Linked DNA regions of Cellvibrio sp. PSBB006. The protein of the gene in region 2 interacts with the protein of the main gene of each other region in a pairwise test. Links are inferred from orthologs where the notes say so. Each region holds a gene or a part of one and is shown on either strand. Other genes may lie near its edges.

Region 1 (16,416 bases), 180 kb from region 2 along the record:
GGGCGCTTGATAAAAAACGACAGTGAAGAAATACGTCGTGCACAGTTGGACTATTTACCATCCCGTTCAAAAAAATTACGTTGGATTCTTTTTTACTAGCGATCCGCGCACCGGAACATTGCAATTTCAGCCATCGGGTTATCAGCAACCTTGATTGGCCTATATGCTCATATAACCAACAAAAAAATGAGCGGGCTAACCCGCTCAAACTCATGGAGTAGACTCACTGAATAATATCGCTGGCTAGCGCTTTAAAAACTATAGCGAAGGCCAACTTTCAAACGCCAGGTAGACGCTTCTGGAATATATTCGCTCCAGTTGCTTGTATCAGAACCACCAAAGCGTTCATCGTATTGATATTGGCCGGTGACCGGGTTGACATCGTAATCCCACAAGATTTGCTGTGGGAATTCCATACGACGCACCTTGCCTTTGTCGCTGTCGATAAGATTCAACAGGTTATCAATGGTGAGGTAAATCATGCCTTTGTGACCATCGGCAAAACCAGGAATTTCCTGCTGGATACTGAAATCCAGTTCGGTAATCCAGGGTTGTGTTGAGGAGTATTTGGGCGCATAACCACCAGCATAACCACTCAGTCCTGCTGCATCGACCAACTCTGCCATCTGCGCATAACTCAAGCCGCTGCCAGCCCAATCGATGTTCGGATCGTCAGCACCACTGGGAATGTACGGCAGGTAGACATCGCTGTTGGAAAAGTCACGTTGGTCGCCAAAATCGTAATCATTAAACGCACCCAGCGTCCAACTGAATGGCCGTCCGGAGCGACGTTCGTAAAATAAATTGAAGCGCGTTTCGTTATCACCGAACCAGTTCGCGGCATAACCGAAGTTGATCAGGAAGCGATGCTCTACTTCGTAATAACCGGTGCCCACCAATTCTTCGTTGCGATTGAGTGCAACATTGTATTGGTAATTGGACGAGGCCGTTGAACTGGTGCCGGGGTTGGCCTCAGTAATATCCTGATTGGTGTAAGCCATAAACAGGCTGAAACCGTTTTGCCAATCCTTTTGCAGATTGGTGGTCCAGATGATGCTGCGCCCGTCGTCATCGGCATTGGTCAACATCAAGTCATAATTGCTGGCGAGATCACCCGTATAGATACTTTCATAGATAATGCGCTCACCATCAGCGGTACGCCCGGCTTCCACGCGCGAGGTATCAACCCAGAACGAAGAATTTTCTTTTTTGCTGTAATTAAATTCCGTACTCCACAGGAAACCATCGCCAACCCAGGGAATGGTCAGTTCCTGATCCCATCCCAATTGAAAGCGCCAATCGGATTCCAGTTCGTAATCCGGATCAATGTAGTTGGTGCTGCCGCTACCCGGCGTCATCGCATCTCTGACTGCCTGAGGCACATCGGTGAAATTGACATTGTCGGGATCAGCAATGACAGCATTGGTTACACTCGTCGGGGCCGACACCAGAGTAATACCGTCGTTGGTGAAAGAGTTCGCTGTCCATACATTAGGTTTACCACCACTGTAACGCCCTACGCCGCCACGCAATGTCATGGTGTCATTCAAATCCCAGTTAAAACTGAAGCGCGGTAACAGGATATCCAGCCCGTCGAGATTTTCGGTGTTGCTGTAACCGTATGTTTCTACAAAATTAGCGTTTTCCGGCGGTACATCATCCGTTGCCAATTGTTCGTAACGCAGGCCAAACGTCAGGGTAAGATCGGACGTTACCGTCCAGGTGTCTTCTGCATAGAGGGAGTGAGTGAAGCGCTCGATGCCATAGGCAAGATCCTCAGCATTGTTGGTGTAAGCATTGCGGTAAGAAAGGAAAGAAGGTGATCTGTTTTCAAAATCGTCAAGCGAATCAAACGTCCATACACCAGCGGTACTGTCACCAAAGAGATTATACAAACGCAGGCGTTCGCCCTGGTAACCAAATTTAATGTCGTGATCGCCAAGTAAATAATTACCGTCGATATTTAATATCAATGTGGATGTATCGGCGATATTGGCGTGGCGGTAACGATCGCGTCCAAAAATAATTTCATCTGACCCGACATCCACGGTTACTTGCCCCAGACCCGAATTGGTATTGGAACGCGTCGTCAGATCTTTATAGGACAAACCAATTTCAGTGGAGAACGCATCAGTCCAATCAGAAAACAGATGGGATACGTAGGTGGTGGTTTCCGTTTTCAACGTGTATGCATTGGATGCCATACGCAACTGATAGTCTTGATCGGAACTGTTGCGATCCTCTTCGTTATCCTGCACCTGGTAACTGAAGTCCATGCGATGACCATCAGCCAGATTGACATCGAACTTCACCAGAATTTTTTCATCGTTCTCTTCTACACCACCGGCGACAGAATCTGTGAAACCATAGGTGTCGTTCAGGATTTGGGTAAAGCGTTGATAATCTGCTGCGGAGATATTGCTGGTATTTGCACCGCTGCCATCCACATCATAAAGTTTGGCCAGCGTGCTGTTAAAGTTTTCATAGGAGACAAAGAAGAAGGCTTTATCCTGCATCAGCGGGCCGCCGACGGTAAAACCGAAAGTACTTTCATCACCCAGCTCTACATCACCCTCTCCTTCCGGATCGCCGGCAAAGCTGCTGTCCATGCCTTCGTAGAACAAAGAGCCATGTAATTCATTGGTACCGGATTTGGTCACCACATTGATCAAGCCACCGGAAAATCCACCGACCTTGGCGGTAAAGGGTGAGGTATCCACACTGATCTGACTTACAGCATCCAAAGATACCGGCGGGCGCTGGCTGGGATAGCCGCCGTAGTTCAAACCGAAGTCATCGTTCTGCCCGATACCGTCCACAGTGATACTGTTATAGCGCGGGTTATTACCGGCGATGCTGAGGTTGCCATCTTCATCCACGATGGCCATAGGGTTGTTGCGCACAATATCTTTAATATCGCGGTTGAATGAAGGTGCATTGCGAATATCATCTTCACTGAACACAGAGCTGGCACCGGTGGTGGTGGAATTAATTACCGCTCCCATGACCAGCACTTCTTCCAGTACCTGATCTTCCAGTTGCTGATCAAGCCGCAAGGTTTTTCCCACTTGCAAATACAGGTTATTCAATTGCGCATCACGATAAACCTCGGAATCAATCGTTACCTGATAAGGTCCGCCAACACGTAAACCTTTTACGCTGTAAGCGCCGGTTTCGTTGGTGACAACTTCACTCACCGTACCCGAGGGTTGGTGAACGATGATCACCCTGGTTTGCGTCGCCGGTGAACCGGTCGGACTGGTAATCTTGCCGAGGATTGACGAGGTAGTGTCCTGTGCGAACGCGTAGCCGGATAACCCGGCACTAATGGCCAGACAAAGCGCACGCTTCTTCATCATACTCCGCGTACTCGATGGCGAATGTTGCATGATTAATTCCCCTTGACTCATGTGTGTTGGTTTAATGTTGTTCATCATTACAGGGCGCTGTTGTTGTGGTGTTCTTATGGTGTTTTTTATGGGCGCTTTGGCTCTGCGACTTTCACGGTCAATGCAGGCGTCGCATGAACGCCTACTTTCGCGCGCGAGTCATAGATACTGTTCAGCAGCCCGGCAAGGCGTATGCCGGCCTGCACTAACCGCAATTCCACGTGCGGCATCTGCTGATAGATGTAGGCATAACCCAATTCACCGGTTCCGCTGGCATACACAGACTTACTCAACACCATGGATTCCTTGAGCCAATCTGCGGGCGAGGAATTGAGGTGGCGTTTGATAAATTGCGCATCGCGGGTATCGATAAACTCGGCAAATTCCCGATAACTCAATTGGCGAGATTCAATCAAACCGGTATCCCATAAAGAATGGAGATTGGTTGTATCACCAAAAAAAGACACATTAATGTCATTGCCTCCACGATCGTGGGCGTGACCGGCATGCAGGGGCTGGTGAATATCGCCAACCAGATGCACCAGAAAGCGAAAATAAAACTGCTGTTCTTCCAGCGGAGCACGACGCGATTTAAGTACCGAAATCGCTTTCAGGGTCGCGCCATAAATATCCTCAACATCATCTTTATCCTGTGGAACATGGTAGTGCTCAGGTTCGAATGCCTCAGGTTGCTCAACGTTGATGTAGTGCCAACGGCCTGATTTTTTTTGCCAGAAATCGTCCGGGGCCGATCGCATTTCATCGGCCCAGGTGGCGACTTCCGGCAAGAGATCACCGGCCAAGAGCGGCTTGATGGCTTTCCGGGTAGTTTCAGTTAAATGGGAGTTGGCTATGTGGCCCACAATTCTGTGGCCGTTCTGACCCCAACAAAATGCCTGGGAACTTAAGGTCAACAACAGCAGGCTGGTAAACAGTTGCACGCGCATCATGGTGATATCCGAATGAGAATTGACAATCAACATCGGGCGATGAGGAATCCGATTACGTGCATAGTCAATACATTCGAAACAGACAGAAAGGAGTTATTGCCATTCAAAATGACTTGTTAATAAATCTTTCACATCAATGTTTTAGAGTCGACAAATAAACTTATTTAAGGCGATAAGTCTGGGTTAGCGCACTGCTTAAGCACCAATGTAAATAGAAGATGGCGAAAGAATGAAAAATACCTGAACCTGTTTTTGTTGTTTTTTTGCACCAGAGAATGCCCCCAATGGCCCTGATAGCCACGCAAGATGAATCGCTTTGGTGCGTTTAACCCATCTGCCTTGCAGACCGATGAATAACGCCATGATTTTTAATACCTGTCCGAGCGGACAACGATTAGGCAGCGTTTGGTAAAACCGGATTTGCAACGCGAAACAATCATTTTTTGATCATGATCTGTGAGAGAAGGCAAATTCCCACGTGAAATCAGCGTTTTTACTACCCGCCAGTGATGGATGGGAATAAATATTGCTAATTAACGATGTTCAGGAACCGTTCAATCCGGTTTCAACCTGACGCTGGTGGTTCGCACTCACGGATCTTTTATGTAATTGATCTTGTCAACGCGATGACTTTCCAATGAACGACTTGAAATGGCTTGCCCCTAAAACCTATCCGTTTGTGTTGTTTTTTCTCGCCGCCATGTTGATGTGGTACGTGGGTAAAGACACGCAAAATGCGGTGGACTATCGACTGCCTTCGATCATTGAAGAGCATTACACCTGCGTGGCAGGCGCCGATGCGCCTGATAAAAAATTAACCGTGTATGTCAACACGGAATATGTTGCACGCAACCTTGCCAATCGCCTGTGTGCAGATGCGGTCGTCAAGCGTCAGTATCATCAGGTACAAGCCTGGTGGGGGGGCGGCGAAGCAGCGGCAATCAGTTTTATCGGCAAAGGTCTGGGCGATGTGGTAAATACAAAAGACAATATTGTGGAAGCCTTTGATGCAGAAAAAACCTACGGCTACAAACGGCTGGCCAGTTATCCGCAGTATCAGGCATACCTGATTGCACTGCATGAAAAGCCGGTTATATCACGTGAATATTTAATCGGCAGACGTATCGGTTTGGTCGATTATCCCACCAGCCGCTCAGGCCATAGTATTCCCATGCATATGCTGCAGGCACTCGGCTTGCAAGATCAGGTGACAATTGTTTATAGCCACAGTCACACCGGTTTGCGACAGCTCTTAGCCAGTGGACAAGTGGATATGATTTCCAGTTATTGGTCCGAAGATGACCACGAACGTTTCTCGGAAAATTATATTCAACCGATCAGCGAATCCGACATCAGCGGCAGCAGTTGGTATTTGAAGATGGATAATCGCAACACTGATTTGTTTTGTGCATTGCAAACTAACCTGGCCACGATTGCCGAACAACAGGCTTCAACCTATTTCGGCCAGTTGCATTTTTCTGAAGGCTGTCCCGAGCAATTTGTGGGGCGATAATATGTATTACCTGCGCAAACATTTTACCCGTTATCACTGGCTGTTTTTTGTGTTCAGTTATGTGGTGTTACAGGTAGCCTTTTCTTCGGGCGCATCACTGCAACGGCAGTTCAATATTGAGCGAGGCATCCTCGCGGTAGAAAATCGTATATCGCTGGATCTTGCGCACCTTTCCCTGCCAAACCCCGAATTAAATATGGCGGGCAACGCCAGTCAGGTACTGCACTATTTACAGGAATTGAATGAAGCCATTGCCGCGCAGTCACTACCGGTCAGTATTCACAGCTTGCAAACTGTGGTGGCTGATACCCACACCAGCCCGAAGCAAGAAATTGTTCGGCAGTTAATTGCACCGGAACAAACCATCAATCTGAGCTTACATGTCGAGGAGCCGGGCTGGCTCAGCGGGTTATCAGGCTACCCGTTGCTCCTGGCCGGTTTGTTACTGATACTGATTCGCCCCTATCTAAAACGTAAGCCTGTGCCGGTAACCGAGCACCACACCGCCGAGATCATACCGCTTACCTTAACCCTGGATCTCACCAACAAAGCTCTAACATTAGGCAACAAACAAGTTCCTTTGGCCAATAAACCTTTGTGTTTTTATGCCGCGTTGCTGAATTACTGCCAGCAACATCCTGAGGTGCGTTTGTGCCAACATCACCAGCTGCCGGACGCCTTGCTTGAACTGGCGGACAAGTATTTTCTGCGACTGGTGGAGCTGGGTCATACCATTCGTAAGCGGCCGGATTTCAATGCCAATCTGGAGAAAATGCTCAGCGAAATCCGTGCGGCGCTGGATGAGTTACTGAGCGAACATCCCGACTTAAAACCGCTTTACTACCCACCCAAAGCAACCGGCGAGGGATCGCGCTCGCGTATGCACAACTTTGCCCTGACGCACCTTCAGCCACAGCGCTGGGATATCACTGGCAAATAGCCACTTCAACACTCGTCGCAAGACATCATGCCCACCGCTTTAAGCAAAGTGTCATCTAGCCACCCGAGGAAGCAAAGCGAGTGGCAAACAACAGACCTTTCCTGCTATTTCTGTATATGATCACGCGACATGTATGTTTTTGCGCAGTCATAGCGAGGGATTTGATGAACGAGAATCCGGACAAACCATCCTTTCTAACGACGGAACCCGGCTCCCAGGGCCGCATTGCCGGTGTATTGCAATGGCTGGGCAGCCATGAATTACCGGTGCTATTGGCATTATTTGCCATCCTGGGAGCGCTTTGGGGCTTTGCGGAATTGGCAGAAGAAGTCATGGAAGGCGATACCCATGAAGTCGATCAGGCATTGCTCTTGAGCATGCGCAATCCGGCGGACCTCAGCGATCCAATCGGCCCAGGCTGGGTGGAAGAAATCGGACGTGATATCACTGCCTTGGGCGGCAATGCCATATTGACACTCTTGACCATTGCAGTGGTGGGCTACCTGTTGTTGGACGGCAAACGTCGAATGGCCGTGGTATTAATAGTGGCCACACTGGGTGCATTGGGCGTGAGTACGTTGTTGAAGAACACCATAGACCGTGAGCGACCGGACCTGGTCCCGCACCATACGCGCGTCTATACCGCGAGCTTCCCCAGTGGGCATTCGATGCTGGCAGCCAGCACTTTCCTGACCATGGGTGCCCTGCTCGCGCGCGTCCAGCGACGCAAACGTATGAAGGCTTACATTTTACTGGTGGCCATCACCGCCACCTTGCTGGTAGGACTCAGCCGGGTATACCTCGGGGTACACTGGCCCACGGATGTACTCGCCGGCTGGACAGCCGGTGCAGCCTGGGCCTTGTCGTGCTGGTTATTGGCACGATGGCTACAAAGGCGGCATGAAGTGGAAAGTGAAACCGAAAGCTGATTGACACAAGGGCATCTGGATTAGCGACTGAGCATCAAACATGACAAATACATCGCGTACCGCGCTACTGATTGTGAACCCTAACAGCCGATCCGGCGGCGACACCGATATGCAGGAGGGCATAGCTTTATTGGAAGCCGCAGGCATCAATCTGATCAAGACAAGCTCGCAAAGTGCGCAAGAAACCTGTCAATTGATCGAAGACCACCGCCATCACATCGACCTGGTGATACTCGGAGGTGGCGATGGCACAATCAGCTCCGCCGCACCGGCGCTTTTTCAACATAAGCTACCTTTTGCCATATTGCCCTTAGGTACCGCCAATGATCTGGCGCGATCTTTAGGTATGAGCGGCGATCTGCTGGAAGCCTTTCAACTAATTGTGGAGAATCACCGCGGCCGTATGAATCTGGGCGTGGTGAACGGGCATTATTTTTTTAATGCGGCCAACATCGGCCTCGGGGTGCGTGTAACTCACGAACTGACACCGGAGATAAAAAAGCAATGGGGCGTGTTCAGTTATCTGGCTGCGGTATTCGCGGCGCTAAAAAAGAATCGCAAATTTCGCGCAACGATAACGGTGGACGATAAACCCTATCGAGTCAGCTCTATCCAACTGGCCGTCGGCAATGGCCGCTACTACGGTGGCGGCAATGTGATTGATGAACACTCCACCATTGATGACGGCAAATTATGTTTGTACAGCGTGCCACCATTGACCTTATGGGAACTGCTGACGCTGGCTCCCTTACTGCGCAGCGGCAAGCAACGATTGACCGATAAAATTTTTACCGCCTCGGGACGACGCATCCACATCAAGACGTCACGGCTGCGCGAAATCCATGCGGACGGCGAGCCGGTCAATATTACCCCCGCGTTGTTTGAAGTGATCCCCGAAGCATTGGAAGTCATCCGGCCTCAACCGGTTGAGATTTCATCCATGGACTCTGAACAAATCCGTGAACCAGCCCTGATGGAGTAACACGATGAATTTATTACGCACCGACAAAGAAGTTGCGCTGAACGACCTGCTGGTAGCCAGTCGCGAAACGGTAGACCATTGTCAGGACGCGGTAGAGTATCTGAATGACGACCACATAACGCCTGTACTGCGCATGATCATGCAAGAACGCCAGGGATTTATTCAGCGTATTGAGCAGGCCATACGCGCATTGGGCGACCTGCCCTCGGTTCCTGACCCGGATCGGGAAACCGGAGAGATGCTTCTTCATCATGTAACAGCGGCGCTATCTTCTGACACCACCACGCAAATTCTTGAACAACGCATCAAGGCCGAGCGGCACGTTCTTGAACTTGTGCAAGCGTGTCACGCTGCGGGATTGGATGACGCACATGGGCAGTTGTTGGTGGAGATGGAACAGCAAATCCATTCGACCATCGAGCGGCTCGACGCGTTGGAAGCCTGATACACCGGCGACATCCAATTCAACTTTCTATCCGGTAGCTTGTCATATCTCCAGGCTGCAACAGCGTTGCTGTCTGTATCAACTGTAGTGTGTATCCACTATAGTTTGCCCTTCACGTTACGGCATTAGCCTCATTCACGGCATTGGAGAGCACGGCAGTTACCGGACAAGATTATGGCAAGATTCACGTTCATCAGTATCACCCTTGGAGCCTTTGCACTGGGCTTTCTGGCCAGTGAGTATCGTCATAGCCTCAAGGCCTCCAGCCCTGCTCCCGAGAGCATTCAACTTTCTGCTCCCCGTGAGCCACATCACCAACCATCCAAACCTGCACCTACTGGCACGGAGCCACATCAGACCGAAGCCGACACAACCGTGAGTGTCTTTTCATGGGAGCGGGCTAATCAACTCATTGCCCTGTCCCGTTTTGAAGAAGCCATCCGGCTATTGCAAAGCCACCTCGCAGAAACACCGAGATCCGCCCGCGCCTGGCTTTTGTTGGCGCAAATCTATGAAAAAATTGATAATCATGAAGCCTCACTGGAGGCATGGTTTCGGTATCTGGACTACGAGGTGGATGCCTTAAAATTTGAACAGGCCATGGCGTACGTTCGCCAATATCTGATGCGGCTTTATCAAAAACCGAACCTGCTCAGCGGCAATTCACAGTGGCTGCTGAGCCAGCTCAATGAACTGCTGGAGTTCAATACCAACGACGCCGAACTTCATGTAATCCTCGCTTCACTTTACGCAAAACTGGAAGACAATTATCAAGCGCAGTATCACGCCATGATGGCGGTTAATGATCCGGCGATGCAGCAGCAGGCCGAGGATATTCTGGCCGAGCTGAACGGTACATCGCTACCCGATGAGCTGAGTATCCCCTTGGTCCGCTTTGGTAATCAGTACCTGGTCAATGTCACCATTGAGGGTTATCCGGCGCGCCTTTTGCTGGATACCGGCGCGTCCCTCAGCGGCGTGTCAAATGTGTACACGGCAAAATACCCTTTCCTGGTTAAATCCACCAAACCTATCCGCCTGAATACCGCCAGCGGTACAGTCGACAGTGTGCTGTTCACTGTGGATACTTTGCGCATCGACGAGTTGGCTTTTAATCATCATATTCTGGCACTGCTCCCCATGCACAAGATGACCGAGTTTGATGGTTTGCTGGGCGTAGATATCCTAGGGCGGTTTGATTTTGTGATTGATCAGACCGCCGCCGTCCTGCGTTTACGCGCTCGTCACAAATAGCCGCTATCCTAACTATTCCTTTTTGGGAGTAGCTTAGAACAACATGACCTAAGTTACCCTTTGACAAACCAGACGACTGGTCATATATTTTCCCCATGAGCAAACGTGAACTGAAAAAAGACCATCTCCTCGACGCCGGCTTACAAGTCATGGCGACCCGTGGATATAACGGTACCAGCATCAAGGATATTGTTGATGCTGCCGATGTACCCAAAGGGTCTTTTTACACCTACTTCAAAAGCAAGGAAGACTTCGCCGTAGAAGCTCTGGAAAAAGTGACCGAGGAACGGATTCAACACAATCGTCATCTGCTCGGCAACCGCAGCATTCCTCCACTGGAGCGCCTGAATCGATTCTTTATCGGCAATATTGGCGGATGTGAAGAAGGTATTAAAGGCGGATGTTTTATCGGCAATATGTGCCAGGAAATGTCAGATTCCAGCGAAGTCATTCGCCTGAAAGTCCGACAAATGCTGCGTAACAACACGCAGGCTATCGAGGATGTCCTGGAAGAAGCCCGCCTGGATGGCAGCCTCAAAAGCACCATCTCCTCGGCAGTACTGGCGGAATTTTTATTTAATGCCTGGGAAGGTACATTGATGCGCATGAAGGCCTCCAAGTGCCGTGAGCCGATGAATGCTTTCTTGATGTTGTTACCGGAAATCCTCGGTAACCGCCCCTGACAGGTAAAATTTTTTACCTCCTTTTAAAGACGACCAGTCAATTGTAAGCCGCACCTATGGCAGTTGCGTGTCAGCACACCTAATTCAACGCCTCACTTTGTGGCTTTATTTGTGCGGTTTTTTACAGACGACCGGTCATCTAAACAAACATTCAGATTTTTACATGTGGCTGCCGGTCTACCACTAAGAGCCGGCAGCTGCGCAGTAACCGAAGGAATTGATGATGAACAGATTTTTACGACTCACAATCAAAACACTCACCCTGGGTCTAGCCTCCCTGCCACTTCTGGTGTCTGCCCAAGAGGTTGATTACAACTCACTGCAAATTGCCACATTGATTGAGGAAGAAAAACGCCCTTATCAAGAGGTGGTGCTATTGCCATACAAAGAGCCGCTGAAATCCAGTTGGGCCCTGGCGATTGATAATGACATTCTCGCCCTGGGTGGGCGGGACCAGGATTACACCTACGGCTTCAACTTTACCTACTCGGGCCGCAAGGCGCAGGAGCTCTGGCTTTCTCTGGATAAACCGTTAAGCGCTATTGATCACCTCCTGGGTGTTGATAACCAGTCCGCGCAAAGTATTGATAACCACAGCATTGAAGTCGGCCTGTTTGGGTTCACCCCGGAAGATATTACGGTCACCACTGCAAATCCCGATGATCGGCCCTATGCGAGCCTGATTTATTGGTCCAATTCGCGCGAACAAATGGACCTGAACAGTAATGTTTCCTGGAAAACGACACTGACTGTAGGCGCGCTGGGTTTAAATCTGGTGGGTGAATTTCAAAACACCATCCATGACAAACTCAATGGCAACGAAGCCATGGGTTGGGATAATCAGATCAGCGAGGGCGGTGAATTAACAGCCCGTTACGCGATAGCCCGACAGCAATACCTGGGCACCCTATTCGGTGATATGGAAGTGAAAAGCACGCTGCAAGCATCAGTCGGTTATCTGACAGAAGCGAGTTGGAGCCTGAGTTTTCGCGATGGTAAATATCACACCCCTTGGTCATCATTTAACCCGGAACTGGCAAGCTATGGGGAAAAATCTACCTATAACACCAGTGCCAGACCGATCCGCGAACATTATTTCTGGGCGGGAATGGCGATAAAAGCGCGTGCCTATAACGCCTTTTTACAAGGACAATTTCGCGATAGTCCGGTGACTTATGATCACAATGAATTAAATCCGATTGTGTTCGAAGCCTGGGCGGGATACACCATCGCTTTCGCCGAAGGCTATCGCTTGAGTTATGTGTTGCGCGGGCACAGCTCCGAGATCAAACAAGGCGCTGGTGATCGCAACCTGATGTGGGGCGGCATTATTCTGGCGAAAACGTTTGATTGATGAAGTTTTTTGATCAACGCAGTCTTTTGCTGGACGAAACCATAAATTGACCAAAGTGCCGCTGGGATAGCGGCACCGATCGTCCAATCCATAACAACCATTTTTCTTATCTTCGCTACCTGCTGTCGAATTCGATAATGCCCATTCGACTACTCATTGCAATGTGACATTAATCAGGGTCCAACAAGCGTGCTCCGCTGCCTTCAGCTGATAGCTCATCCCAGGGATTACGCAGAGGACAATCACGCAAAGACAAACAACCGCAGCCGATACATTTATTCAACTGATCACGCATTTGCGTGAGGCGCTGAATACGATTATTCAGCTCCTGTCGCCACTGGGCAGACAGGCGTCGCCAATCGGCGGCGGTAGGCGCGCGCTCATCCGGCAGTGTCTGCAAAGCATCACGAATAGAGGCTAGTGGAATACCGGTTCGTTGCGCAACCTTGATAAGCGCCACACGCCGCAGCACGTCGCGGTGATAGCGTCGCTGATTGCCGGCGTTGCGCCAACTTTTAATTAAACCCTTGGATTCATAGAAATGAACAGCAGAAACCGCCACGCCGCTACGGCTCGCCACCTCCCCCACACTCAGTTCCTGACGAAAATACTGCGGATCAATCTTTGCCATTTTTGCTTTACCTATTGACCTCAAGCTAACTTGAGGTTTTAGCATTCCCACCAACATAATGCAATCGAGGGAAAACCATGCTGACACATATTGACACACTGCCGCTCCATAATATGTTTGATGATGAACGCTCCAACATGATCAAGGCTATTGAAGATATCTTTCGCACGCGCCATCAAGCACCACAACCCAATCTGAAACCCTTGGCAGATTCGACAAGTAAAAAGCGATCTATCACGCGCTTGCCGGTTGCTATGCTGCAACAATCCGAGAACCGAATGCATTATGAGTTGTTAAGCATTGTGCCCATCAGGGATAGTCTCGCCATAGTAAAAATTCTGCAAACCCCACTGGATAAAGATGGACGGCGTATTGAAGAGGCCACAAGCTCGCCACTGATGGTGATTGCCAAGTCCGATGGCGAATGGGAACTTGTCGGCTTGCCCTTGCCGCGTCACTGCCTATTGTACTAAGGCGATTGACATGGACGTTAAAGTACTGGAAGTTACTCGTCGATATATACCACCAACATAAGGAGGTCGTGTGCAAGCGATCATCTCGGTAAATAATCTCACCAAAACCTACTCATCCGGCTTTAAAGCACTCAGTAACATTAACCTCGACATCCGTCGCGGCGAGATTTTTGCTCTGCTTGGGCCGAACGGCGCAGGCAAGACTACGCTGATCAGCATTATTTGCGGCATCGTCAATCCGGGCAACGGCCAAGTTTTGGCAGATGGTCACGATATTGTTCACGATTATCGCGCAGCACGCGCGAAGATTGGCCTGGTGCCGCAGGAGTTATCCGTCAGTATGTTTGAAAGCGTATGGGATACAGTGAAGTTCAGTCGCGGGTTATTTGGCAAAGCACCCAAGGATACGTGGCTGGAAAAAGTGCTGAAGGACCTGTCGCTGTGGGACAAAAAAGACAGCAAGATTATGGCACTTTCCGGCGGAATGAAACGACGAGTGTTAATTGCCAAAGCCCTGGCCCATGAACCACAAATTTTATTTCTTGATGAACCTACAGCCGGAGTCGATGTGGAATTGCGCCGCGATATGTGGGAAATGATACGTGGCTTACGCGACAACGGCGTCACTATCATCCTGACAACCCACTACATCGAAGAAGCAGAAGAGATGGCAGACCGCATTGGCGTCATCAACAAGGGTGAAATCATTCTGGTGGAAGACAAAAACACCTTGATGCAAAAACTTGGGAAAAAACAACTGTCCTTACAGTTGCAACACCCTTTAACCGACATTCCCGCTGCACTGAGTCATTATCAACTGGAGTTAAGTGCCGATGGCAATCAATTGATTTATACCTTTGACAGCCAACAGGAAGCAGACATTGCCGGACTCTTGCGACAACTGAGTGGACTGGGTATCGAGTTCAAGGATTTACAAACCAGCCAGAGCTCTCTGGAGGATATCTTCGTTAATTTGGTGGGAGGACACGCATGAACATTCATGCCATAAAAGCTATTTATATTTTTGAATTAGCGCGCACCTGGCGTACCTTGATGCAAAGTATTGCATCGCCTGTGCTATCAACATCGTTATATTTTATTGTGTTCGGTTCAGCTATTGGTTCACGCATGGTAGAAATTGATGGCATCAGTTACGGCGCGTTTATTGTGCCGGGTTTGATCATGCTGTCGTTATTGACGGAAAGTATCTCTAATGCATCCTTCGGTATCTATATGCCGAAATTTACCGGCACAATGTATGAGATTCTGTCAGCACCGATTTCAGCGATGGAGATTGTTGTCGGATTTGTCGGTGCCGCCGCCACCAAATCCATCATCCTCGGTTTGATCATTCTCGCCACAGCACGCCTGTTTGTCGACTTCACCATTATTCATCCTATCTGGATGCTAGGCTTCCTCGTGCTCACGTCCGTCACCTTCAGCTTGTTCGGTTTTATTATCGGCGTCTGGGCGGATGGGTTCGAAAAGCTGCAAGTGATCCCGATGATGATCGTTACTCCATTGACATTTTTAGGCGGCAGTTTTTACTCTATTCATATGCTGCCCCCGCTGTGGCAAACGATTACGTTATTTAACCCGGTGGTGTATCTAATCAGTGGTTTTCGTTGGAGCTTTTACGGCGTCGCTGATGTCAAGGTCGGCATCAGCCTGGGAATGATCATGTTATTTATGTTGTTGTGTTTGTTTCTGGTTTGGCTGATTTTTAAGACGGGGTATAAGGTTAAGGCTTAAGTCAGAGGTTAAATATCCTGTCAGGTATTAGCTAAAAAAAGGTGCATCAGTTGATGCACCTTTTTTATTTACTTTACGATAGCTCGTGTCGCTTTACTTACATGCGATAATTTACCCCGAACACAATCCGCGGCTCTTGCGACGTATAGGTCATTGTCTGACCCGCATACCCTAAATAACTGGTTTGCTCTTCACCGGTAATGTTGATCGCTTCTGCCGTGAGGGAGAAGTTCTCATTGAGATCATAGGTGACGTTCGCATCCCATTGCCCGTAATCGTCGAAGAACTCAGAGGCACCATTTTCCAAGCCAAGCACCCCAAAGGTTGACCGAAAAGGAGAAAGGTATTCATCGCGCCAAGTGTATGCAATACGTGCACTGATTGCGTCATTCTCATAAAAGCCAATCAAGTTGAACGCGTGTTCCGAGATACCGGGTAAACCAAGGTTGCTGTGAGTCGTGGAGGATACATCCGCTGTACTATCTGAAAAGGTATAGTTAAAGGTCGCCCCGAAACCATTTTCAAATGCTTTTTGCGCTGTAAATTCGAGACCTTTTACACTACCACCAGACCCGTTCACCGTGCGACTTACGCTGCCCAGATTTCCGCCATCTGGGCCGGTATCAACACCAAATTCCAGACGCGTTTCACCGGCAAGGAATGAATCAACCGCTTTAACAAAGGCACCGGCAGAGATCAATCCTAAATCATCAAAATACCACTCATATGCGACATCCGCTTGGGTTGCGCGATAGGGATCAAGACCGGGGTTACCGGAAGAACCGCCGGTAAAGCGGAAGTAAGTGCCGAAATCCGGATCATCTTCACGCGTGAAGTTTTTCGCAAACCCTTTACCCAAGGTTTGCAAGTCAGGCCGCGCGATAACACGTGATGCAGAGAAACGCAGTTTGGTTTCTTCCGTTGTATCCAACACAAAGTTCAAACTGGGTAACACATCCCAATATTCTTTAGTCTTAACGGTAAAGACATTATCGTCGAGTAAAACACCCTGGCTGTTCCAGCTGTCAGTTGCGATGGACCACAAGGAAGATTCAGGTGTGGTTTCAGCAGACGATACTTCCACTTCGGTTTGCACAACCCGTACACCAACATTCAACGTG
Region 2 (16,386 bases):
TGGCGGTACCGTTAATGGTATTGATCGCGGCGACAATAAAGACGATGAGGCGACGCTGCGCGATATCCATGCCGCTGGTTACATGAGTGCGATAGAAGCCGGTGTGCAAACTGTCATGGCTTCATTTAACAGCTGGCACGGCGAGCGTATGCATGGGCATCAATATTTGTTGACCGAGGTGCTGAAGAACCAGATGGGTTTTGATGGCTTTGTGGTGGGCGATTGGAATGGCCACGGTTTTATTAAAGGTGCATCGGTGTTGGATTGCCCCCAGGCTATCAATGCCGGGTTGGATATGTTTATGGTGCCCGACCCGGAATGGAAAACTTTATTCAATAATACGGTTGATCAAATCAAGACCGGTGTCATACCGATAAGTCGTGCTGACGATGCTGTGCGCCGTATCTTACGTGTCAAATTACGCGCAGGGTTATTTGAAAAAGGTGCGCCATCTACGCGTCCGTTAGCGGGCAAGGATGAATTGCTCGGTGCGCCGGAGCATCGCGCGGTCGCTCGTCAGGCTGTGCGCGAATCCCTTGTGTTATTAAAGAATAAAAACAATCTGCTGCCGCTTTCGCCGTCGCTTAATATTTTGGTTGCAGGTGATGGTGCAGACAATATTTCCAAGCAAACCGGTGGATGGTCTATCACCTGGCAGGGCACAGGCAATAGCATGGCGGATTTTCCTGAGGCTACCACCTTGCTCATGGGCATGACAGAAGCTGTGGAGCGTGCTGGCGGCAAGATCCAATACAGTGCGGATGGGGCATTTACGGAAAAGCCCGATGTAGCCATTGTTGTATTCGGGGAAGATCCCTACGCTGAAATGCAGGGCGATGTGCAGAACCTGCTTTACAAGCCGACAAATCATAGTGATCGCGAACTGCTGACAAAACTGAAAGCTGCTGGTATTCCGGTAGTCTCGCTCTTTATAGCGGGGCGTCCGCTCTGGATAAATCAGGAACTAAATCACTCCGATGCCTTTATGGTGATCTGGCAGCCGGGTACGGAAGGTGGTGGTGTTGCCGATGTGATCTTTAAGGCAGCCGACGGAAAGATCCAGCACGATGTAAAAGGTCGCCTGACTTTTTCATGGCCCAAACGCCCGGACCAGGGGCCATTAAACATTGGTGACGAACACTACGATCCATTATTCCCTTACGGCTACGGTTTGGGTTATGGCGACCTGGACACGTTAGGAGATGATTTGCCGGAAGAGGGTATCGCAGTTCAGGAAACAACCAATGTATTGGAGGTATTTAATCGCCGCCCAATGACGCCTTGGCATATTGAATTGGAAGGTGGAAAAAATGATCGCGCGGTAATGAACGGCAATATTGCGCAGGTGTCGACCTTGACGGCAACCGTTGTGGATCGTGAGGTGCAGGAGGATGCCCGACGCGTTGTCTGGAATGGAACAGGCACGGGTCTGGTTGCATTGTCCACAGAAAATCGTCAGGTGCTGATTGATTACCTTAACGAGCGGGGCGTTCTGGAATTTGATATTAAGGTTGATAAAGCGCCGACTGCCGATGTGATTCTGCGTATTGGCTGCGGACCTTCATGCAATTCCGATTTACCGATTACCGACAAGATTAATGCGATAGCCAATACTGGCTGGCGTCGCTTGACCGTAGATCTTGCCTGCTTTCCTGATGTCGGGTCAAACTTCGGTTTAGTCTTACCGCCGGAGGAATTTTTTCACCTCGTCCTTGAGCCCTTTACCTTGGTAACGGATGGGGAACTGGATATCAGCTTCGCCAATATCCGTTTGGTAAAAAATGCTGCGGCAGGTCGATCCATACGCATCGAATAATTTTCTTTCCATCCTGAAGGCCGCGTGCGGCTTTCAGGAATTTCCTCATTAGCTATATAGCTTGCACCACGTTAATACATTTGTACCATCTCAATTCCACGTACCAGTATTTCCTGAAAAATTTAAAGTCTCAATTCGGTGCATATCGTAAAGATGCGGTGCATGAATATGTATCTTTATTGCGCTTTAACCGATATGCGATTGCTTGATAATGCAGCATGATTTTTAGCGGCTCCCAACACTTGGGCGGCGATAATTTTAATCGGTTGCGATGCAAATGAAATGTACTTTTGCTATCTCATTGATTTTCCTCATTTAACAATTGAAGTTTGAGCCTAAAGAACTTTCTGGCATAAGCCTTGCTGAATTGTGCCTCAGTCACGTGGCGTGCAACGGACAGTTACATTAAAAATTTCAAATATTTCCGTTGTTTTAAAGTGGTGCGATGTTCAAGTTAATCTGCAACATCATGCAGCATTTTTCGCAGGAGCGTTGACCACACACAATCAAACTCTGGAGAAGGCTCTATGAAAAAATACATGGCTTGCTGCCTTGGTGCTGTTGTTGGATCTTTATCGTTGGTTCCTCATGCAATCGCAAATGAAAGTGTGACGGAGGCATTTCAAAAAAGCACCGTCAAAGTAAATTTTCGTCTGCGTTATGAGGATGTTAGCTGGGATGGCCTGGAGGACTCCGATGCGTTCACTCTGCGCTCGCGTCTTTCTTATCAATCGGGTGCCTACAATGGCTTTGCTTTTGCAGCGGAGTTTGATGATGTGCGCGAGTTGGATGATGTCGATTACCGCACGGCGGCGAATGATCCCTCCAATCCCGGTACGGCTATTATCGCGGACCCTGAAGGAACGGAAGTTAATCAGGCGTTCGTGTCATACGATAATTTCAGTACGCAATTCAAATACGGTCGGCAACGCATTGTTCTGGACAACCAGCGGTTTATCGGCGCAGTAGGCTGGCGTCAGAACGAGCAAACCTATGATGCCTTTTCGATTACCAATAAGGGCTTGTCCGACACCCAGCTGTTTTACGCATATGTTACGAATGTTAATCGAATATTTGGCGAAGATAATCTGATCGGTGATCACGATCAGGAAACTCATTTGTTAAATGTAAACTATGCCGGTTTCAGTGCTGGCAAAATATCGTTGTATGCCTATCTCATCGATAACCTGACTGCACCGGCATTGGCGAGTGATACCTTCGGTGCTCGCTGGATGGGACGCGTCAACCCAACCTTTGGCTACAACCTGGAATACGCAACGCAATCAGAGGGAGGTGATAATCCGGTAACCTATTCAGCTGACTACATGCTGGCTGAGGGTGTGGTTACACTGGGTAAGCTGACCACGACCTTGGGATATGAATTGTTAGGTTCCGATGATGGTGTCGTAGGTTTTGCCACACCACTTGCCACCTTGCACGCTTTCCAGGGGTGGACTGACCGCTTTCTTGATACGCCTGCTAACGGTATTGAGGATATCTATATGACCTTGGCAACCAATCTTGCTGGAATACAGTTCGTTGCTGCTTACCACGAACTGGCGTCGGATGTGAACGGTATAGACTACGGCACAGAGTGGGATGTCAGCGCGAGTAAAAAGTGGGGCCCCGTTGTTTATACTGCAAAATTTGCTGATTATTCTGCAGATGATTTTGGTTCTGACACCACTAAATTATGGCTGATGGCAGATATCAATTTCTAAAATAAATTTTCGCACTACCAATAGAAAAAGGGCTGCAATTGCAGCCCTTTTCTTGCAAACAATAAATCTTATTTGCTGGGATAGTCGCGCTGAACGCTGCCTGTATAAAGTTGGCGCGGGCGACCGATTTTGTAAGCAGCACTGACCATTTCATCCCAGTGAGCATACCAGCCCACGGCACGGCCAGTAGCAAAGATCACCGTAAACATCTCGGTAGGGATGCCGATGGCCTTCATGATGATGCCAGAGTAGAAGTCCACATTTGGATATAATTTTTTCTGAATGAAATATTCATCTTCCAGGGCAATTTTTTCCAAACGCTTGGCTATCGCCAGCAGAGGATCATTTTCCAATCCTAATTCAGCCAGAACTTCATCACAGGTTTGCTTCATGACTTTGGCGCGAGGGTCAAAGTTTTTGTAAACACGGTGACCGAAGCCCATCAGGCGGAACGGATCATTTTTGTCTTTTGCTTTGGCAACGAATTTATCAATGTTGTCCACGCTGCCGATTTCTTCCAACATTTTTAATACGGCTTCGTTAGCGCCGCCATGGGCTGGTCCCCACAATGTGGCAATCCCGGCGGCGATAGCGGCAAACGGGTTGGTGCCGGAAGAGCCAGAGAGGCGTACTGTTGATGTTGATGCATTTTGCTCGTGGTCCGCATGAAGAATAAAAATGCGGTCCATGGCTTTGGCCAACACTTGGCTTACTTTGGATGCCTGTCCTGCTTTGCCGAAGGTCATATTTAAATAATTTTCTGCATAACCAAGTGCGCTGTCCGGCGCGATAAATTCTTCGCCCTGGCTGTGCTTGTAAACCATGGCAGCCAATGTAGGCATTTGGCCGATTAAGCGGTGTGCTGTAACTTTACGGTCTTCTTCCCGAGTGATATCAAGCCCTTCATTATAAACAGCGGCGAGAGCAGCTACTGCACTGCACAGAATTGCCATGGGGTGTGCATCGCGTTTGAAGGTTTTGATGAGGGCAGCTACAGAAGGGTCGACAGCGGATTGGTTTTTGACGGCGTTGGTAAATTCTTGCTTTTGAGTATCGTTTGGGAGTTCGCCGTTTAGTAGCAGGTAACAGGTTTCGAGGTAATCAGAATGGTCAGCTAATTGATCAATGGGGTAACCACGGTGGAGCAGAATACCTTTGTCGCCATCAATGAAAGTAATCTTGGATTCACATGAGGCGGTGGACATAAAGCCCGGATCGAAGGTAAAAAAGCCGTTCTTGGTAATGCTGGTAACGTCGATAACGTCAGGACCGGTAGAGCTGTTATAAATGGGCAACTCAATTGCCGCATCCAAGCCGTCAACCGTTAAGTGTGCTTTCTTGTCAGTCATTACTGACTCCTGTAGTTACTAATAAAGGCTTACGTACATGGCAGGAGGCCAAGACAGGTTGATAAACGGGGCACAACTATAAGGATAGATTTAGCTTTGTCAAATTGTGGGGAGTCCGTTTGCGGTCGGCATTATAGATGACTTACTACGCTGGATGATAGCTTTTGCCGTTATTTACCCTATGGATGCGCCACGGTTCCTGCTTCGCTTTTTTTGTTGGCAGCGCTGTCAATTTTTATAGTCTCTATCAATCATCCTGATAAGAAAATCCTTGCTTATGTTGCTTCTGCACTTTTATAGCGCGCGTTTGTTTGGCGATGTTCTCTTTTGATGCGTAATTGGTAATAAAGCGACAGGAAATCGATAAATTTCTGTGGATTTGATTGCCATTTTGGGTCGGCTTTTTGTTTGTGTTTCTGAAGTTCACTCTCTATAATACGGCGCGACTTGCAGGATGCGGCTGGTGACAACCTTTAACTCTCCTGTTTTTATTGAAATCTGCTATCAGTAACTCGTGGTACAGGGTCGATTTGGACGATAGGTTGAGGTAAAGCGTTGAGCCCAACGCTCATTCTTAAAACCTGCCCGCGATGGGCAAAAAGGTGACTATCAACCGTGAACAAAAAAAGACCTGTCAATCTCGATATATCCACTATCAAACTTCCTATCACCGCTTACGTTTCTATCCTTCATCGCATCTCTGGTGTTTTCCTTTTTGCCGGCATGGCCGTATTACTTTGGCTGTTGGACGCAAGTCTGGCCTCGGAGGAAAGCTTTGCTGCGATGAAAGAGTCTCTGAATGATCCGGTTTACAAGTTCGTACTCTGGGGTGTGCTCTCTGTGCTTGCTTACCACACCGTTGCTGGTGTGCGCCATCTGACAATGGATGGCGGCGTAGGTGAGACCTTAAAAGGTGGTCAATTGGGTGCCAGGCTTGTGGTGCTGTTGGCCATTGTATTGATCGTAATAGCCGGAGTATGGATATGGTAACTGCAGTAACCAGTTTTGGTCGTAGTGGTCTGTATGATTGGTTGATTCAGCGCGTTGGCGCTGTGATATTGACAGCCTATACAATCTTTCTCGTCGTTTATATTGCCATGAATCCTGGCCTGGATTTCGCTCAGTGGAGCGCGCTCTATAATCAGCTATGGATGCGCATCTTCAGCCTGCTCGCTCTTATTTCATTTATTACACATGCCTGGATCGGACTTTGGTCTGTCTTGACGGACTATCTCACCAACCGTTTGTTGGGAGCCAAGGCTACTGTGTTGCGTCTGATTGCGCAGACAGTATTGGGTGTTGCCGCTGTGACCTACCTGGTCTGGGGCGTTGAAATTTTGTGGGGGCTCTAGGCTGATGGCTAACATGCGAACAATTTCATTTGACGGTATTGTGATTGGCGGCGGCGGCGCAGGCATGCGTGCTGCACTGCAATTGGCACAATCCGGTTACAAAACGGCGGTAATTACCAAAGTATTTCCAACCCGCTCGCACACTGTATCTGCTCAAGGCGGGATTACCTGCGCTATCGCGAGTGCTGACCCGAATGATGACTGGCGCTGGCACATGTATGACACCATCAAGGGGTCTGATTACATCGGCGACCAGGATGCTATCGAATATATGTGTTCTGTCGGGCCGGAAGCGGTCTTTGAATTGGAGCACATGGGTTTACCTTTCTCCCGTACTGAAAATGGCCGCATTTATCAGCGTCCCTTTGGCGGTCAATCAAAGGATTTTGGCAAAGGCGGCCAGGCGGCCCGTACCTGTGCGGCAGCAGACCGTACCGGTCACGCGCTTCTGCACACCCTTTATCAGGGAAACCTTAAGAATAAAACGGTCTTTTTGAACGAATGGTTCGCCGTTGACCTGGTGAAGAATCAGGACGGCGCCGTTGTCGGTGTGATTGCTATTAACATCGAAGATGGCGAAACAGTCTACGTTAAAGCCAAGGCAACCGTCCTGGCGACTGGCGGTGCCGGCCGTATTTATTCCTCTACCACCAACGCTCACATCAACACGGGCGATGGTATTGGTATGGTGTTGCGTGCCGGTTTCCCGGTGCAGGATATCGAGATGTGGCAGTTCCACCCGACTGGTATTGCCGGCGCGGGTGTTCTGGTTACGGAAGGGTGTCGCGGTGAAGGTGGCTACCTGATCAATAAAGATGGCGAACGCTTTATGGAGCGTTATGCCCCCAATGCCAAAGACCTTGCCGGTCGTGATGTTGTGGCTCGCTCCATGGTTCAGGAAATCCTGGAAGGACGTGGTTGCGGCCCGAACGGTGATCACGTGCTGCTTAAGCTCGATCACCTGGGTGAAGAAGTGCTTGAGAGCAAGCTACCCGGTATCTGTGAATTGTCACGTACCTTTGCGCACGTTGACCCGGTTTATGCTCCCATTCCGGTTGTACCCACGTGCCATTATATGATGGGCGGTGTACCAACCAATGTGAATGGCCAGGCGTTGACTGTTGATGCAAATGGTAAAGATGCTGTCATCGATGGCCTCTACGCTTGCGGAGAAGTGGCGTGTGTATCCGTGCATGGTGCCAATCGCCTCGGCGGAAACTCGCTGCTGGATCTGGTGGTATTTGGTCGTGCGGCAGGTTTGTATATCGAAAAAGCATTGCGTGAAGGTATTGAGCAACGTGATGCCACCCAGGCCGATATCGAAGCTTCCATGGCTCGCCTGAACAAAATTAACACCTCAACCAGCGGCGAAAGCGCTGCTGTGCTGCGCAAGGAATTGCAAACCATCATGCAGAATTACTTCGGTGTATTCCGTAAAGGTGAATACATGCAGAAGGGTATTCAGCAGTTGGCAGAGCTGCGTCCGCGTGTTGAAAATGTATGCATCACCGATAAGAGCAGCGCGTTCAATACTGCCCGTATCGAAGCACTTGAGTTGCAAAATCTGTTGGAAGTGGCCGAAGCGACCGCCATTGCGGCGGAAGAGCGCAAGGAGTCTCGCGGTGCTCACGCCCGAGAAGATTTCCAGGATCGCGATGACCAGAACTGGTTATGCCATTCCATTTATTTCCCGGCTGACAAACGTGTCGCCAAGCGTGCGGTGAATTTTGCACCGCGCACTATGGAAGCGTTTGAACCTAAAGTTCGTACTTATTAATCGGGGAGACAGATAAATGTTGAAAGTTGAAGTCTACCGCTACAATCCTGACGCCGATAAAGAGCCGTACATGAAAACCTATGAGATCGATACTCAGGGTAAAGATCTTATGGTGCTGGATGTGCTGGAATTATTAAAAGCCCAGGATGAAAGCCTGGCTTACCGTCGCTCATGCCGCGAAGGTGTTTGTGGTTCTGATGGCATGAACATCAACGGCAAGAATGGTTTGGCTTGTATCAAGCCTATATCCGAATGTGTCAAGAACAACAAATTGGTGCTGCGCCCGCTGCCAGGTTTACCGGTAATCCGTGACCTCGTAGTCGATATGACCCAATTCTACGACCAGTACAAGAAAATTGAACCTTATTTGCAGAACGACACGCCAGCGCCAGCGATCGAACGGTTACAATCTCCGGAAGATCGTGAGAAGCTGGATGGCTTGTATGAGTGTATACTCTGTGCCTGTTGTTCAACCAGTTGCCCATCTTTTTGGTGGAATCCGGACAAGTTCATCGGACCTGCCGGTTTGTTGCAGGCGTATCGTTTCCTGGCGGATAGCCGCGACCTCGCCACTGAAAAACGTTTGTCTAATCTGGACGATCCCTTCAGCGTATTCCGCTGCCACGGTATCCAGAACTGTGTGGCGGTTTGTCCCAAAGGGTTGAACCCGACACGGGCCATTGGCCATATCCGCAACATGCTGTTACAGAGCGCTACCTAAGGTGGCGCTTTTGTGTATTTGCAGGCGGTAAATCTTTGATGCCTTGCGCTTGATAGCCCAGAACATCAGCGCAAGGTATTAACACTGTTCGCTGTAATTATGAACACAGCGGCTTAAAAGCGGCGCCTTCGACCACAAGTTGAGGGCGTTATTGTAGCTAACAGCTAGTTGATAGCAGGGGTAGTGGGCAGAGCCCAGGTCAGCGTCCTTCGCAGGTTATGCTGGCGGTCCCCATGATTAAGGTGGGTGGAATGCAAGACAGCATCATGGAGCAATTTTGGAGCACGTCGCACATCTCCGGTGGGAACGCTGCTTACGTCGAAGAGCTCTACGACAAGTATTTACACGACGCGAATGCCGTTCCCGAAGAATGGCGCAACTACTTCGAACAATTGCCGCGCGTCAACGGCGTTGTAACCCAGGATACCCCGCACTCGGTGATTCGTGCTCAGTTTGAGCAGCTAGGCAAGAGCCGCGTGCGTACCGTGACTGCTCCTGCAGCGGCGGGCTCAGTCAGCATTGAGCACGAGCGCAAGCAGGTAAAGGTTCTGCAACTTATCAGCTCCTATCGTTTCCGTGGGCATCAAAAAGCCCAGCTCGATCCACTAGGTTTGATGGAGCGTGAGCAGGTACCGGACCTTGACCTTGGTTTTCATGGCCTGACCAATGCTGACCTCGATACGGTTTTTCAGACCGGTAACCTGTATATCGGTAAAGAAGAAGCCCCTCTGCGTGACATCATCGCTGCGTTGGAAAAAACCTACTGTGGTCATGTCGGCCCGGAAATCATGCACATCACCAATCTGGCGGAAAAGCAATGGTTGCAGCAGCGTCTGGAGAGTGTGCGTTCCAACCCGGAATTCAGCAAAGAGCAGCGTCTGGCGGTACTGGAGCGTTTGACCGCAGCCGAAGGCCTTGAGCGTCACCTGGACAGTAAATACCCGGGTACCAAACGCTTCGGTCTGGAAGGTGGTGAGAGTTTTATCCCCCTTGTTGATGCCTTGGTGAAACGCGCTGGTACCTACGGTGCGAAAGAAATTGTCCTGGGCATGGCCCACCGCGGTCGCTTGAATACGCTGGTTAACGTGTTCGGTAAAAGCCCGGCGGATTTGTTTGCCGAGTTTGATGGCCGTCGTCTGGTTGATACGTCCGGGGATGTGAAATATCACCAGGGCTTCTCGTCCAACGTGATGACGCCGGGTGGCGAATTGCACATGGCAATGGCATTTAACCCGTCGCATCTGGAAATTGTATCTCCGGTGGTAGAAGGTTCTGTGCGTGCACGCCAGGATCGCCGCAAAGATAAAGTGGGTGGCAAGGTTGTGCCTATCGTCGTCCATGGTGATGCAGCATTTGCTGGCCAGGGTGTAGTGATGGAAACCTTCCAGATGTCACAGACCCGTGCGTATGGCACCGGCGGAACACTGCACCTCGTGATCAACAATCAGGTCGGTTTCACCACCAGCAAACGTGAAGATGCCCGTTCCACCGAGTACTGCACCGATGTGGCCAAGATGATTGAATGCCCCATCCTCCACGTGAACGGTGATGATCCTGATGCGGTCCTGTTTGTGGCGCAATTGGCCATGGATTACCGCTACGAGTTTAAGAAAGATGTGGTTATCGATCTGGTATGTTACCGCCGTCGTGGTCACAACGAGACTGATGAACCGTCAGCGACTCAACCCTTGATGTACAAGGTGATTCGCAGCCATAAAACTACGCGTACCTTGTACGCCGATAAGTTGATCAGTGCTGGTCTGCTGGATCAGGCAACGGCTGACGAGATGACCAACAACTATCGTGCAGCACTGGATCGCGGTGAGCACGTAGCCAGTGGTCTGGTGAGTGAGCCGGATCGTTCACTCTTTGTCGACTGGTCCGCCTACATCGGTCATGATTGGACCGCACCCAGCGATACCGGTGTTGAGCTAAAAGCCTTACAAGCGATTGCCAATAAAATGTGTGAGGTGCCCGATGGCATCGTCATGCAAAAGCAAGTTGAAAAAATCTACGAAGACCGCCGCAAGATGGCGGGTGGTGCTCTGCCGCTTAACTGGGGTATGGCGGAGACATTGGCCTATGCCACTCTGGTGGAGCAAGGTTACTTTGTTCGTATGACCGGTCAGGATGTGGGACGCGGTACCTTCTCTCATCGACATGCGGTAGTTCATAGCCAAAAAGACGGCTCCAGCTACGTACCTCTGTCGCATATGAAAGAGGGACAGCCGGATTTCGAACTCTATGATTCTTATCTGTCAGAAGAAGCTGTATTAGCATTTGAATATGGTTATGCCACCACGGCGCCTGGCGGATTAGTTATTTGGGAAGCGCAATTTGGCGATTTTGCTAACGGTGCGCAAGTCGTGATTGACCAATTTATTACCAGTGGCGAACACAAGTGGGGCCGTCTGTGCGGCCTGACAATGTTGTTGCCGCACGGATATGAAGGTCAGGGGCCAGAGCACTCTTCTGCACGCCTTGAGCGTTTCATGCAGTTGTGTGCCGAACACAATATTCAGGTCTGTGTGCCTACAACGCCGGCGCAAGTTTTCCACATGCTGCGTCGTCAGGCTGTTCGTCCGATGCGCCGTCCCTTGGTGGTAATGAGCCCCAAGTCGCTGCTGCGTCACAAGTTGGCAACCTCCACGTTGGAAGAGCTGGCCAATGGTCAATTCCAGAACGTAATTGCCGATGACAGTGTCGATCCGGCTAAAGTGAAGCGCGCCATCCTGTGTAGTGGCAAGGTTTACTACAATCTCTTGGAAGAACGTATTGCCCGTAATCAGGATAACGTTGCGCTGATTCGTCTTGAACAACTTTATCCATTCCCCGAACAAGAGCTGCGTGCCGCACTGGCGCCTTATGCCAATTTGCAGGATATCCGTTGGTGTCAGGAAGAGCCGATGAATCAGGGCGCCTGGTACAGCAGCCAGCATCACATGCGTCGTGTGGTGCACGATCACAATCCAGATCTGTATCTGGATTACATTGGTCGCGATGCATCGGCAGCACCAGCGGGCGGCTATATGTCTGCTCACCTTGAAGAACAAACACGTTTCATCAACGAAGCACTGAATGTCTAGTATTCAGTATGAGATGTTTACCGAATCACAGCGAGAGATAAAGGAAGAGCAATGAGTATTGAAATTAAAGCCCCGACTTTCCCTGAATCCGTGCAGGATGGGACTATTGCGACCTGGCACAAGAAGCCGGGTGAAGCCGTATCACGCGATGAGCTGATCGTTGATATCGAAACCGATAAAGTCGTGTTGGAAGTTGTGGCGCCGGCTGATGGCAGCCTCAGTGAAATCATAAAAGGTGAGGGCGACACAGTTCTTAGCAATGAAGTGATTGCCAAGTTTGTGGAAGGCGCTGCGGCCGCCCCGGCTGAAAATAAAGAAGCCAAAGCGGAAGCACCGGCTGCGGAAGCCAAGCCGGCCGCCGGCGGTGACAAGTTGGTCAATCCTGCGGCACGCAAGATGGCAAGCGAAAATAACATCAATGCCGCTGAAGTATCCGGCACGGGCAAAGATGGACGTGTTACCAAAGAAGACGTCGCCAATCATTTGAAGTCCGCTCCGGCGAGTGCGCCGGCTGCAAAAACTTCCTCGACCGCAGCTGCGCCAGTACCGGCGATGGATGCTGTGGGTGATCGCGTTGAAAAACGTGTGCCGATGACTCGCCTGCGTAAGCGTATTGCTGAGCGTCTGTTGGAAGCATCCAGCACCACGGCCATGTTAACCACCTTCAATGAGGTGAACATGGGTCCGATCATGGAGCTGCGCGCCAAATACAAAGATCAATTTGAAAAAGCCCATAACGGCACCCGTCTGGGTTTTATGAGTTTCTTTGTGAAAGCGGCTGCGGAAGCACTGCGCCGTTTCCCGGCGGTCAATGCGTCAATTGATAACAACGACATCGTTTATCACGGTTATCAGGACATCGGTGTGGCTGTTTCTACCGACAAAGGTCTGGTGGTTCCCGTATTGCGCAACGCAGAAAATATGAGCCTGGCAACGATTGAAAATACCATTCGTGATTTTGGTCTGCGTGCCCGCGACGGCAAATTGGGCATTGAAGAAATGTCTGGCGGTACTTTCACCATCACCAACGGCGGTGTGTTTGGTTCGCTGCTGTCTACTCCCATTCTGAATCTGCCGCAGTCTGCCATTCTCGGAATGCACAAGATTCAGGAGCGCCCGATGGCCGTTAACGGCGAAGTAAAAATTCTGCCGATGATGTACCTGGCGCTGTCCTACGATCACCGTCTGCTGGACGGTAAAGAAGCGGTGCAATTCCTGGTAGCGATCAAAGATCTGCTTGAAGATCCGGCGCGCATTCTGTTGGAAATCTAGGTTATCCATTTCGGTTAACTGATGCCCCGTCTTACTTGGGTTGCCCGATAATTCGGGCAACCACATCGACCAAATTTGGGAACGAAAGCTATGTCTGAAAAATATGATGTGATCGTAATTGGTTCCGGTCCTGCCGGCTATGTGGCAGCAATTCGTGCTGCACAATTGGGATTAAAAACCGCGTGCATTGAGAAGTGGCGCAACGAAGAAGGTAAAGGCGTGAACGGCGGTACGTGTTTGAACGTCGGTTGTATTCCTTCCAAAGCGCTGCTCGATAGTTCATACAAGTATCATGAAGCCAAAGACGACTTTAAAGTTCACGGCATTACCTCTAAAGGTATTGAAATCGATGTGCCATCGATGATCGCGCGTAAAGCGCAGATCGTTAAGCAATTGACCGGTGGTATTGCTGCACTGTTCAAAGCGAATGGTGTGACCGGTTTATACGGCACAGGTAAATTGCTGGCTGGGCGTAAAGTCGAGTTCACTGACAACGAAGGTAAGGCGTCTGTCCTTGAAGCAGAAAATGTGATTCTGGCGTCCGGCTCCAGTCCCATCAATATTCCTGTTGCTCCGGTCGATAACAAAATCATTGTCAACTCTACCGGTGCCCTGGAGTTTGATGCCGTACCAAAACGTCTGGGTGTGATTGGTGCGGGTGTGATTGGTCTTGAGTTGGGCAGCGTGTGGAATCGTTTAGGTTCACAGGTTGTCGTGCTGGAAGCGCTCGATAGCTTCCTCGCCATCATGGACCAGCAAATTGCCAAAGAGACGCAAAAAATTCTCACCAAACAAGGCCTGGATATTCGCACCAGTTGCCGCGTAACCGGCTCGGAAGTGAAGGGCAATGAAGTTGTTGTTACCTACACCGACAAAGACGGTAAAGAGCAAAAAGAAACCTTTGATAAATTGATTGTGTGTGTAGGCCGTCGTCCTTATACCGAAGGTTTGTTGGCTGCTGACAGCGGCGTAAATCTCGATGAGCGCGGCTTCATCTATGTTAACGACTTGTGCTCCACCAACGCGCCCGGTGTATGGGCTGTCGGTGATGTGGTGCGTGGGCCGATGTTGGCGCACAAAGGTTCGGAAGAAGGTGTGATGGTTGCTGAACGCATTGCCGGCCAAAAAACCGTGATGAACTACGACATCATCCCTAATGTTATCTACACCCATCCGGAAGTGGCCGCTGTTGGTAAAACTGAAGAGCAGGTTAAAGCAGCGGGTGAGCCATACAACGTGGGCACTTTCCCCTTTGCTGCCAGTGGTCGCGCCATGGCCGCCAACGAAACCCAGGGCCTGGTGAAGATCATTGCCCATGCTGAAACTGATCGCATCCTCGGTTGCCATATCGTTGGCCCAAGCGCTGCCGACCTGGTTCAGCAAGTCGCTATTGCTATGGAGTTCGGTTCCAGTGCAGAAGACATTGGCATGATGGTATTTGGTCACCCAACCTTGTCTGAAGCCATTCACGAAGCAGCTCTGGCTGTGCATGGTCACGCCATTCACATTGCCAACAAGAAGAAGCGCTGATAATCGACCCGCAACATATTGTTGCAGTTCGGTTTCGATGAAGATGAAGAAGACCGCAGAGTCTTACGCTTGAGTTAATAACTCACCCCAGGGGGCGGCGCTGTTCACAAGACTGCGTCGTCATCGATAACTTCCGTTGGCTTGTTATGAATACTCATCAAGCTCAACCATTCGTCAAAATGGAATAACACCATGAATTTGCACGAGTATCAGGGTAAACAACTTTTTGCCCAATATGGTTTGCCTGTATCCAAAGGCATCGCCGCAGCGACTGTTGCTGAAGCGGTAGAAGCCGCCGACAAGATCGGTGGTGATATGTTTGTTGTTAAGGCTCAGGTTCACGCCGGTGGTCGCGGTAAAGCGGGCGGTGTAAAGCTCGTTAAAAGCAAAGATGAAATCAAAGCCTTTGCCGAAAAGTGGTTAGGCAAAAACCTGGTGACTTACCAAACTGATGAGAAAGGCCAACCGGTTAGCCGCATTCTGGTGGAAACCTGCACTGACATCGCTAAAGAGTTGTATCTGGGCGCTGTGGTTGATCGTTCAAGCCGTCGTATCGTGTTCATGGCTTCCACCGAAGGTGGTGTAGAGATCGAGAAAGTTGCACACGAAACCCCGGAAAAAATTCTCAAAGCGACTATTGATCCTTTAGTGGGTGCGCAACCGTTCCAGGGGCGCGAGCTGGCGTTCAAGTTGGGTCTGGAAGGCAAACAAGTCAGTCAGTTCGTTAATATTTTCCTCGGTTTGGCCAAACTGTTTAAAGAAAAAGATCTGGCACTGCTGGAAGTTAACCCACTGGTTATTACACCAGAAGGTAACTTGCACTGCCTGGATGCCAAATTGGTCATCGATGGTAATGCTCTGTACCGTCATCCCGAATTAAAAGAAATGCAAGATCCTTCACAGGAAGATGCGCGTGAAGCGCACGCTGCTTCCTGGGAACTTAACTACGTAGCGCTCGACGGCAACATCGGCTGCATGGTTAACGGCGCCGGTCTGGCAATGGGTACCATGGATATCGTTAAGTTGCACGGCGGTCAACCCGCTAACTTCCTTGACGTGGGCGGTGGTGCAACAAAAGAACGTGTGGTTGAAGCATTCAAAATTATTTTGTCAGACGACAATGTTAAAGCCGTATTCATCAATATCTTTGGTGGTATTGTGCGTTGCGACATGATCGCTGAAGGCGTTATCGGCGCTGTGAAAGAAGTTGGCGTAAAAGTACCGGTTGTTGTTCGCTTGCAAGGCAATAACGCTGAACTGGGTGCAAAAGTGCTGACTGACAGCGGCTTGAATATCATTGCTGACACCGACCTGACTGGCGCTGCCCAGAAAGTGGTTGCTGCAGCGGCTAACGCATAAGGGGCCCAGGGGGAAAATCATGAGCGTTTTAATTAACAAAGACACCAAAGTTATTTGTCAGGGTTTTACCGGTTCTCAGGGCACTTTCCACTCTGAACAAGCGATCGCCTATGGCACCAAGATGGTCGGCGGTGTAACGCCGGGTAAAGGCGGCCAAACTCACCTCGGTCTGCCAGTATTCAACACCGTTAAAGAAGCCGTAGAAGCCACTGGCGCTGAAGCGTCGGTTATTTATGTTCCGGCACCTTTCTGTAAGGATTCAATCCTTGAAGCAGCCAACGGCGGCATCAAACTGATTGTGTGTATTACTGAAGGTATCCCGACCCTGGATATGCTCGATGCAAAAGTAAGATGCGACGAGTTGGGTGTGCGTCTGATTGGACCAAACTGTCCTGGTGTGATC

What was found.
Region 1: the proteins of CBR65_RS06385 (region 2) and CBR65_RS07125 interact in binary tests that used the Escherichia coli proteins (3 or more experiments, as listed by UniProt). The link is inferred for Cellvibrio sp. PSBB006 from one-to-one orthologs.

Annotation. Positions count from the first base shown.
Region 1 is NZ_CP021382.1:1,705,188-1,721,603, forward strand. The notes cover bases 6,904-9,732. They hold CBR65_RS07125 (lipid kinase), read left to right. Parts: upstream 6,904-7,761; coding sequence 7,762-8,703; downstream 8,704-9,732. Other genes in these bases: CBR65_RS07120 (phosphatase PAP2 family protein), read left to right, coding at 6,957-7,721; CBR65_RS07130 (DUF2383 domain-containing protein), read left to right, coding at 8,708-9,148; CBR65_RS07135 (aspartyl protease family protein), read left to right, coding at 9,323-9,732. Outside these bases: CBR65_RS07095 (hypothetical protein), read left to right, coding at 1-99; CBR65_RS07100 (TonB-dependent receptor), read right to left, coding at 252-3,359; CBR65_RS07105 (S1/P1 nuclease), read right to left, coding at 3,476-4,339; CBR65_RS22035 (hypothetical protein), read right to left, coding at 4,535-4,702; CBR65_RS07110 (PhnD/SsuA/transferrin family substrate-binding protein), read left to right, coding at 4,977-5,852; CBR65_RS07115 (hypothetical protein), read left to right, coding at 5,854-6,792; more of CBR65_RS07135, read left to right, coding at 9,733-10,402; CBR65_RS07140 (TetR/AcrR family transcriptional regulator), read left to right, coding at 10,498-11,085; CBR65_RS07145 (lipid A deacylase LpxR family protein), read left to right, coding at 11,309-12,439; redox-sensitive transcriptional activator SoxR, read right to left, coding at 12,609-13,070; CBR65_RS07155 (hypothetical protein), read left to right, coding at 13,148-13,543; CBR65_RS07160 (ABC transporter ATP-binding protein), read left to right, coding at 13,614-14,537; CBR65_RS07165 (ABC transporter permease), read left to right, coding at 14,534-15,295; CBR65_RS07170 (TonB-dependent receptor domain-containing protein), read right to left, coding at 15,393-16,416. UniProt on the Escherichia coli protein: In vitro phosphorylates phosphatidylglycerol but not diacylglycerol; the in vivo substrate is unknown.
Region 2 is NZ_CP021382.1:1,525,087-1,541,472, reverse strand. The notes cover bases 2,747-5,545. They hold CBR65_RS06385 (citrate synthase), read right to left. Parts: upstream 4,887-5,545; coding sequence 3,606-4,886; downstream 2,747-3,605. Other genes in these bases: sdhC (succinate dehydrogenase, cytochrome b556 subunit), read left to right, coding at 5,502-5,545; CBR65_RS06390 (alginate export family protein), read left to right, coding at 2,747-3,537. In the rest of the region: CBR65_RS06395 (exo 1,3/1,4-beta-D-glucan glucohydrolase), read left to right, coding at 1-1,816; more of CBR65_RS06390, read left to right, coding at 2,344-2,746; more of sdhC, read left to right, coding at 5,546-5,876; sdhD (succinate dehydrogenase, hydrophobic membrane anchor protein), read left to right, coding at 5,870-6,238; sdhA (succinate dehydrogenase flavoprotein subunit), read left to right, coding at 6,243-8,015; CBR65_RS06360 (succinate dehydrogenase iron-sulfur subunit), read left to right, coding at 8,032-8,736; CBR65_RS06355 (2-oxoglutarate dehydrogenase E1 component), read left to right, coding at 8,988-11,822; odhB (2-oxoglutarate dehydrogenase complex dihydrolipoyllysine-residue succinyltransferase), read left to right, coding at 11,874-13,094; lpdA (dihydrolipoyl dehydrogenase), read left to right, coding at 13,185-14,624; sucC (ADP-forming succinate--CoA ligase subunit beta), read left to right, coding at 14,817-15,983; sucD (succinate--CoA ligase subunit alpha), read left to right, coding at 16,003-16,386.